3 regions of the Pseudoalteromonas sp. SA25 genome follow, and region 1 is predicted to be linked to each of the others. Evidence: predicted binding sites of a transcription regulator. Region 1 holds the regulator's gene; each other region holds the start of a gene.
What was found. The regulator sigma-54, encoded in region 1, starts transcription at its own class of promoters, with help from an activator protein. The targets are predictions, from matches to a motif close to GTTGGCACGNNNNTNGNNT.
Positions count from the first base shown of each region.

Region 1 (2,280 bases):
ACATTCGCGATAGCCAAGGTATGGCATTGTCAGGTGGCGAACGTCGTCGTGTTGAAATAGCACGTGCGCTGGCAGCAGATCCTAAATTTATATTACTGGATGAACCATTTGCAGGTGTTGACCCTATTTCGGTATTAGACATAAAGAAAATAATAGAACATCTTAAAAATCGTGGGATTGGTGTATTAATTACCGATCATAACGTAAGAGAAACCCTTGATGTTTGTGAAAAAGCCTACATTGTTTCTCATGGGGAGCTGATTGCATCAGGTACTCCAGAACACGTATTAAATGATAAAACAGTACGCGATGTTTACTTAGGCGAGCAATTTAGGCTGTAACATTTACGCCATGTCTTTAAGCATCTGCTAGTATTAATTATAACAACATAAAAGGATTGTTAGAGATACATGAGGCAATCACTACAGCTGCGCATGGGCCAGCAACTTACAATGACTCCACAGCTGCAACAAGCTATTCGTTTGTTGCAACTCAGTACATTGGATCTCCAGCAAGAAATACAAGAAGCTCTCGACAGCAACCCGCTATTAGAGGTTGAAGAAGCAGACTATTCAGAAGACGCTGCAGGTAAAAACGAGCAAAAAGCAGATACAGATGACATAACTGTTAGCGCATCTGCCGATGATGCTCCAAGCGAATACGAACAAGATAGTGGTGAAGCACTTGCAAAAGACACGCTAAGTGACGACATGGCTATGGATGTTAGTTGGGATGAGTACATGAGTGCCGCCCCAGCAGCATCATCGGGTCCGATGCCTGAAGACGAATCAATATACCAAGGTGCCTCTACTGAAACGCTCCATGAGTATTTAATGTGGCAGTTACAACTAACGCCATTTAGCCCTACAGACGAAGCTATTGCTATTGCTATTGTAGAAGCCGTCGATGATTCAGGTATTTTAACACTAAGCTGCGAAGAGATTTTAGAAAGCTTTAATCAAGAAAACGAAGATGATAACGAAGTCGAACTTGATGAAATTGAAGCTGTATTAAAACGCATCCAGCTGTTTGATCCTGTTGGTATTGCTGCACGTAGTTTACAAGAGTGTTTGTGTATTCAGCTTAACCAGTTTGATAAAGAAACACCTTACATTAATGAAACAAAAATGATTTTAACCGAGCATATTGATTTATTAGCTGCTCGTGACTATCGTACATTAATGAAGAAAACTAAGCTCAAAGAAGAAGAGCTTAAAGAAGTAATGACATTAATACATACTCTTAGCCCTAAACCTGCAGATACTATTGTAAGAGAAGAGTCTGAGTATGTTATTCCTGATGTGTCAGTTAAAAAAATTAAAGGCCGCTGGGTTGTTGAGTTAAACCCAGATAGCATGCCTAAAATTCGTGTTAATAGCCAATACGCGGCAATGTCTCGCACTGTAAAATCCAGTGGTGACAGCCAGTTTATTCGCTCGCATTTACAAGAAGCTAAATGGTTTATTAAAAGCTTAGAAAGTAGAAACGACACGCTATTAAAAGTAACAAATTGTATTGTTAAGCAACAACAAGGCTTTTTTGAACACGGTCCTGAAGCCATGAAACCAATGGTTTTAAATGATGTTGCTGAAATGGTAGAAATGCACGAATCAACAATTTCGCGCGTAACAACCCAAAAGTATATGCACACACCCCGTGGTATATTTGAGCTTAAATATTTTTTCTCAAGCCATGTAAGCACCGAAAACGGTGGTGAATGTTCATCTACAGCAATCCGTGCGCTTATCCGAAAATTAATCGCAGCAGAAAACTCAGCAAAACCATTGAGTGATAGCAAAATAGCGGATATATTGGCTGAGCAAGGAATTAAAGTAGCGAGACGTACAATCGCAAAATACCGCGAATCTCTGGCTATTCCACCGTCAAATCAACGTAAAAGTTTGATTTAAGACGCAAAAAAAGAGGGTAATGCTTATGCAACTAAACTTAACTGGTCGTCACGTAGAATTAACCGATTCACTAAGAGACTATATTAATACCAAATTTGCGAAGCTAGAAAGACACTCTGATCATATTAATAATGTTCATGTCATTCTCGATGTAGAAAAATTAAATCAAAAAGCAGAAGCCACCATACACGTAAGCGGTGCTGAGCTATTTGCCTCTACAGAACATCAAGATATGTATGCCGCCATTGACTCGTTGATCGACAAGCTCGATCGACAAGTAATTAAACACAAAGAGAAGCTTGCTCGACACTAATATGATGAAATTAAGCTCACTTATATGCCAGGACTGCAGCAAAGCTGCGGTCCTTTT
Region 1 is NZ_WTKV01000001.1:60,541-62,820, forward strand. It holds gene lptB (LPS export ABC transporter ATP-binding protein) at 1-341, shown strand, start outside; gene GQR45_RS00330 (RNA polymerase factor sigma-54) at 411-1,910, shown strand; gene hpf (ribosome hibernation promoting factor) at 1,936-2,223, shown strand; gene ptsN (PTS IIA-like nitrogen regulatory protein PtsN) at 2,228-2,280, shown strand, end outside.

Region 2 (2,280 bases), on a different contig from region 1:
ACCCAAGTTAATAACGATTTTGCTATTTTCCATATGCATTATTTTACCTTGAGTAGGTAAACACGCCATGGCTGCTTGAATGTCATAACTTACTGCTTGGTTGATATCGGTTATGCTTTGCCCATAAGGCGATTGCCAAAATCTATCACTATTAACATCAACTATGGTTGTTTTTTCAAATGGCCAAATTGCTTGAGTATGGTAACTATTTTGCCAAAGTTGCTCATAGGTAGTGCCATCAAACAGTGCAAACTCAATGTTGTAACTGCGCTCATACGCCTCGTCTTGCCAAAATGCATAATCGTTATTGAGTTTGTCGCTAGTCGAAAGGCTGGTTATTTGGCTAAGCAGAACATATTGAGCGTTACTGCGCGAAGATATTTCTTCTAATTGGGCATTTGAATAGTCGTGCTGCTGCGAAAAGTATTTATCAACGCTTATTGCATTATTATAGTAAGCAATAGGTACTGCGCTCATTTTTGATTTTTGCAGGGAAGTAAAAATATTTTTGCTAATCGCTTTGCTTACGTCAAATATTTGACCCATTTTGGCGTGTTCACGATGAACAAGTTGGCTTTGTGTAACGGCCACAAACTTATTAAAACTATTTTGTGGGCATTGCTCTGTTTGAGAAAAAATATCGAGTCGTAATGTAACGGCAAATTTATTGTCGTATTTATTTTCGCTGATCAGTTCAATTTTTTGAATTTCGCCGTGGCTGCTAATTTTTAGCTGATCTTGCATTAACACGCCATCTACCAGGGTTTGTACAGAGCTAACCCGTGCGCCAGAGAACACTAGCGCTTGTGTAATCGCATCTTTTATAGCGGCAGATTTAGCTGCGCTCGTATCACCATTTTGAACGTTCGCATGGCCTGTTGATTCATACCACTGCGCTTTAGTAAAAGGGGAGAAAGTTAATAATGCCGTTGCACTTAACCCTGCAAATGCCAATGATAAAAACGACTTCATACTTTTACTCCAATTAAACGTTAGCTATTAACCAGGTATAGCAAGGACTGTACCAATGTTATTTGGTAATTATTAGTAATGCTATAAATGGCATTAAACGTGCATATGTACTGCTAATTACTATACAAGGGCTAAATGCTATGCGAGCAATTTCATTACTTATTACACTTGGGTGTTTAACCTTAGGTGGTTGTAGCAGCGTTTTTGATAAGCATGTTGAATATAAATATGTAGAGCCAAATAATTACCCCGTTTTAAAAGCGATAGGGTATGCACCTATTAGCTTGCAAAAAGGCGCTAACGCGTCGCAAAAACAACTTATGGCAATTAAGGCTTCTAAGCTTGAGGCTTACCGCGAGCTTACTGAGCAAGTATATGGGCAAAAAATTACCGCCGGAACAACGGTGGAAGGTTCAATTGCTCAAGACGATTACTTAGAAAGTAAAGTGCAGGGGCTTATTAAAGGTGCACAAATAATTAAAACTTACGCAGTAGATGACACTTACGTGACCGAGCTTGAGCTTAATATGAAGCGTGTGCACGATTTATACATAGGTGAAGTAAAGCCACGCGAAGTTAAAAAAGTAACTTATTACTAATCATTAAAAAAGTTATTCAAAATATCTTATCCTCTTATATTGAGTGCTATGCTGTTGTTAGGATTAATTTTTAAGCAGATTGCGTAGTGCTCAACAGATGTATTTTATTGCCACTTATTTTAGATCGTTCAATAACAAAGGTTTTACCTGCTTTCAAGCAACAACGTATTAAGTACTGACACGATTGATTTAGGTAACTTGAGTGGTCTATCAACACCAGATCAAACGGTGCAAAACCGCTTAATATTAATGACGTAATCATTGATGAAGATGCAGAGCAGCTTATAGCGCTAAATACACTGGTTGAGGATGAAGGCTCTGCAATTGCTTATACTCCAGCCCAAAGCGGGGGAAGCATTGATGCAGCAGCACCTGCGGTTGATGTACAAAATCAATCGGAAGAGATGATTAAACACTTAATTGAAAGTAGTAATAATCAAACGGATATTTAATATTAATAGAGCCCTCTTAATTATTTATTAAGGGGGCTTACATTATTAAGAAAATTGATATTATTTATGACGAAATTTAAGAATAAAGGACATTAAAAAAGCCTTATTGATAAATCAATAAGGCTTTTTTAATGTAAAATCTTGGGCTTAAGCTTTTAAATTACGAACCAGTTTACTCTCGGTATTTACAGATTTACCGGCTTGGTCGTAGGTCATTGACGTTGGTGCGCCAATTAATATCTCTTTTAATTGTTTAA
Region 2 is NZ_WTKV01000021.1:16,102-18,381, reverse strand. It holds gene GQR45_RS16020 (flagellar assembly protein FlgT) at 1-972, opposite strand, end outside; gene GQR45_RS16015 (LPP20 family lipoprotein) at 1,113-1,571, shown strand; gene GQR45_RS16010 (flagellar protein FlgN) at 2,171-2,280, opposite strand, start outside.
Region 2: GQR45_RS16020 (flagellar assembly protein FlgT) is a predicted target of sigma-54. The motif match lies at 1,011-1,029, and genes of this name have one in related genera.

Region 3 (2,280 bases), on a different contig from region 1:
ATACAGTTAAAAATAAAGTGTAACAAATAGCTGCGGTTTTAAATTCACCAAATCGCGTTATTGAGCTGGAAAGTACCCGAGCCCAAGGGCTCAAAGAATAATCGGTCATACGTAATTTTATCTCTTAGCTGTGTGCTTAAATATAAAGAAGGCAATGCGCATGTATAAACATACCATTTTCCCAGATTTTAGCATTTTTCTCCTACCACTACCCATGTTGTGCGATAAAAACAGAATTTTTCATGTTTGATTTTGCTCATCTCTTAAACTCATCATTTCAGCAATAAATTATTTAGTGTAAAATGCCCCGCTTTATTATCTCCAAAATACGAGTAGCGCACATGCAAACCAATATGCCAGATATAGCAGACACTGCACCCGCTTTACAAACAGGTAAATTAGACTGGGTTGGCATGGGCGAAATCGAACTGCCATTTATTTTTGAGTCACGAGACTTATCTCCAGTTACAGTAAATGCCAAAGCTCGTGCATTTGTAAATTTGCATAAAGAAGATGCCAAAGGCATTCATATGTCACGTCTATTTTTAGCACTTGACCTGCTTTCAACTGAGCAGCAAGTCAATCCGCAAACAATAGCGCAAGCACTCGATACTTTTATAACTAGCCACGAAGGGCTGAGCGATAAAGCACAAATTGAATTTAAATTTGAATTACCGCTACGCCGTAAATCACTATTAAGTGGTAAAGCGGGCTGGAAAAGCTACCCAGTTGTACTTACCAGTACAATTGAAAATAACATTATTAGCTACGAGCTAACCGTAGATGTTACCTATTCTTCAACATGCCCTTGCTCTGCAGCACTTGCACGCCAGCTTATACAAAACGCGTTTAACGAAAAGTTTAACCAAGAAACCTTAAGCCAAAAAGATGTGCACGAATGGCTAGGCACTACACAAGGCATAGTTGCTACACCTCACTCGCAGCGCTCTATTGCCAACGTAAAAGTAAAGCTTGATAGCAATATTCAAGAATTTGACGTAGTGACTCTAATAAACACCCTCGAAGCTGAACTTAAAACACCGGTACAAGCGGCAGTAAAACGCGAAGACGAGCAAGAATTTGCCCGTTTAAATGGTCAAAACCTTATGTTTTGTGAAGATGCAGCGCGTAAAATTAAAGCGTTGTTGGAAACAGATAATTACAGCGATTACTGGCTGCAAATAAACCATTATGAATCACTCCATGCACACGATGCTGTAGCTATTGCGGTTAAAGGTATTGAAGGTGGATACAAAGCTTAATAGCTACATAGTTTTAGCTTTTATAAACAGTTGGTAATTATTTTATAACTCATACTTTTTAGGCACGTAAATTGCTTTATTTGAGCAGTGTCAATTTGTTGTTATGGAGTTACCGTATGGAATTCGCTTTATTATTAATTCTAGTATTAGTTGTCGGGGCTTCTGTTGTTGCGTCAAAATTTAATGACGATGGCGGAAACCCGTATCCTTTTACCCGCAAGCAAACTGTTTTTACGCAGGTTGAAGGCGCTTTTTTAAATCTTCTCGAGCGTGCTGTAGGCGATCAATATAAAATTGTTAGTCGCGTTAAGCTAATTGACGTTATTGACTGTAAGCAAGGTCTTTCTATTAAATCTAAACGTGCTGCTTTAGCTAAAGCTAAAAATAAGCAACTCGACTTTGTATTAATCGATAAAGAAAAACTAACTATTGTTGCGGCCGTTGACCTAGTTAACAATGCTAATAAAGATGGTCACAAAGCTCAACGCGACTGGTTTGTAAACGGTGCACTAGAGTCTGCGGGCATTCCACATATTCGTATGAAAGTTAAATCAGGCTACCGTCCTTCTGAAGTACGCGATGCAATTATGTTTAAACTTGGTAAGCCTGCAGCAACACAAACGCAGCGCCCTGTTCGTAATCGCTCACATAAGCCAGCGGTACTTTCACCTTCTCAAGCCAAAGCACAAACAACTGCTTTAGCTGAAATTTAAAAACCAAATTAAATACTCTCCTAAAAAGTATTTAAAGCGAGCTCATAAACAAGCTCGCTTTTTTGTTTTTTATTGCTAACTTCACGTATAATCAAGTGATTCAAACTCAGGAATTAAACATTATGAATGTTGGTATTATTGGCGCAATGGAGCCAGAAGTTAAAATTTTACGTGAAGCGATGCAAAACCCACAAATTTTAACTAAAGCAGGTTTCACTTTTTATACTGGTGAATTGGCTGGTAACACAGTAACACTTGTTCAATCTGGTATTGGTAAAGTAGCATCAACAATTGCAACTACCTTA
Region 3 is NZ_WTKV01000009.1:168,796-171,075, forward strand. It holds gene arcB (aerobic respiration two-component sensor histidine kinase ArcB) at 1-109, opposite strand, end outside; gene folE2 (GTP cyclohydrolase FolE2) at 342-1,262, shown strand; gene GQR45_RS09820 (DUF2726 domain-containing protein) at 1,379-1,975, shown strand; gene mtnN (5'-methylthioadenosine/S-adenosylhomocysteine nucleosidase) at 2,098-2,280, shown strand, end outside.
Region 3: GQR45_RS09820 (DUF2726 domain-containing protein) is a predicted target of sigma-54. The motif match lies at 1,321-1,339, and genes of this name have one in related genera.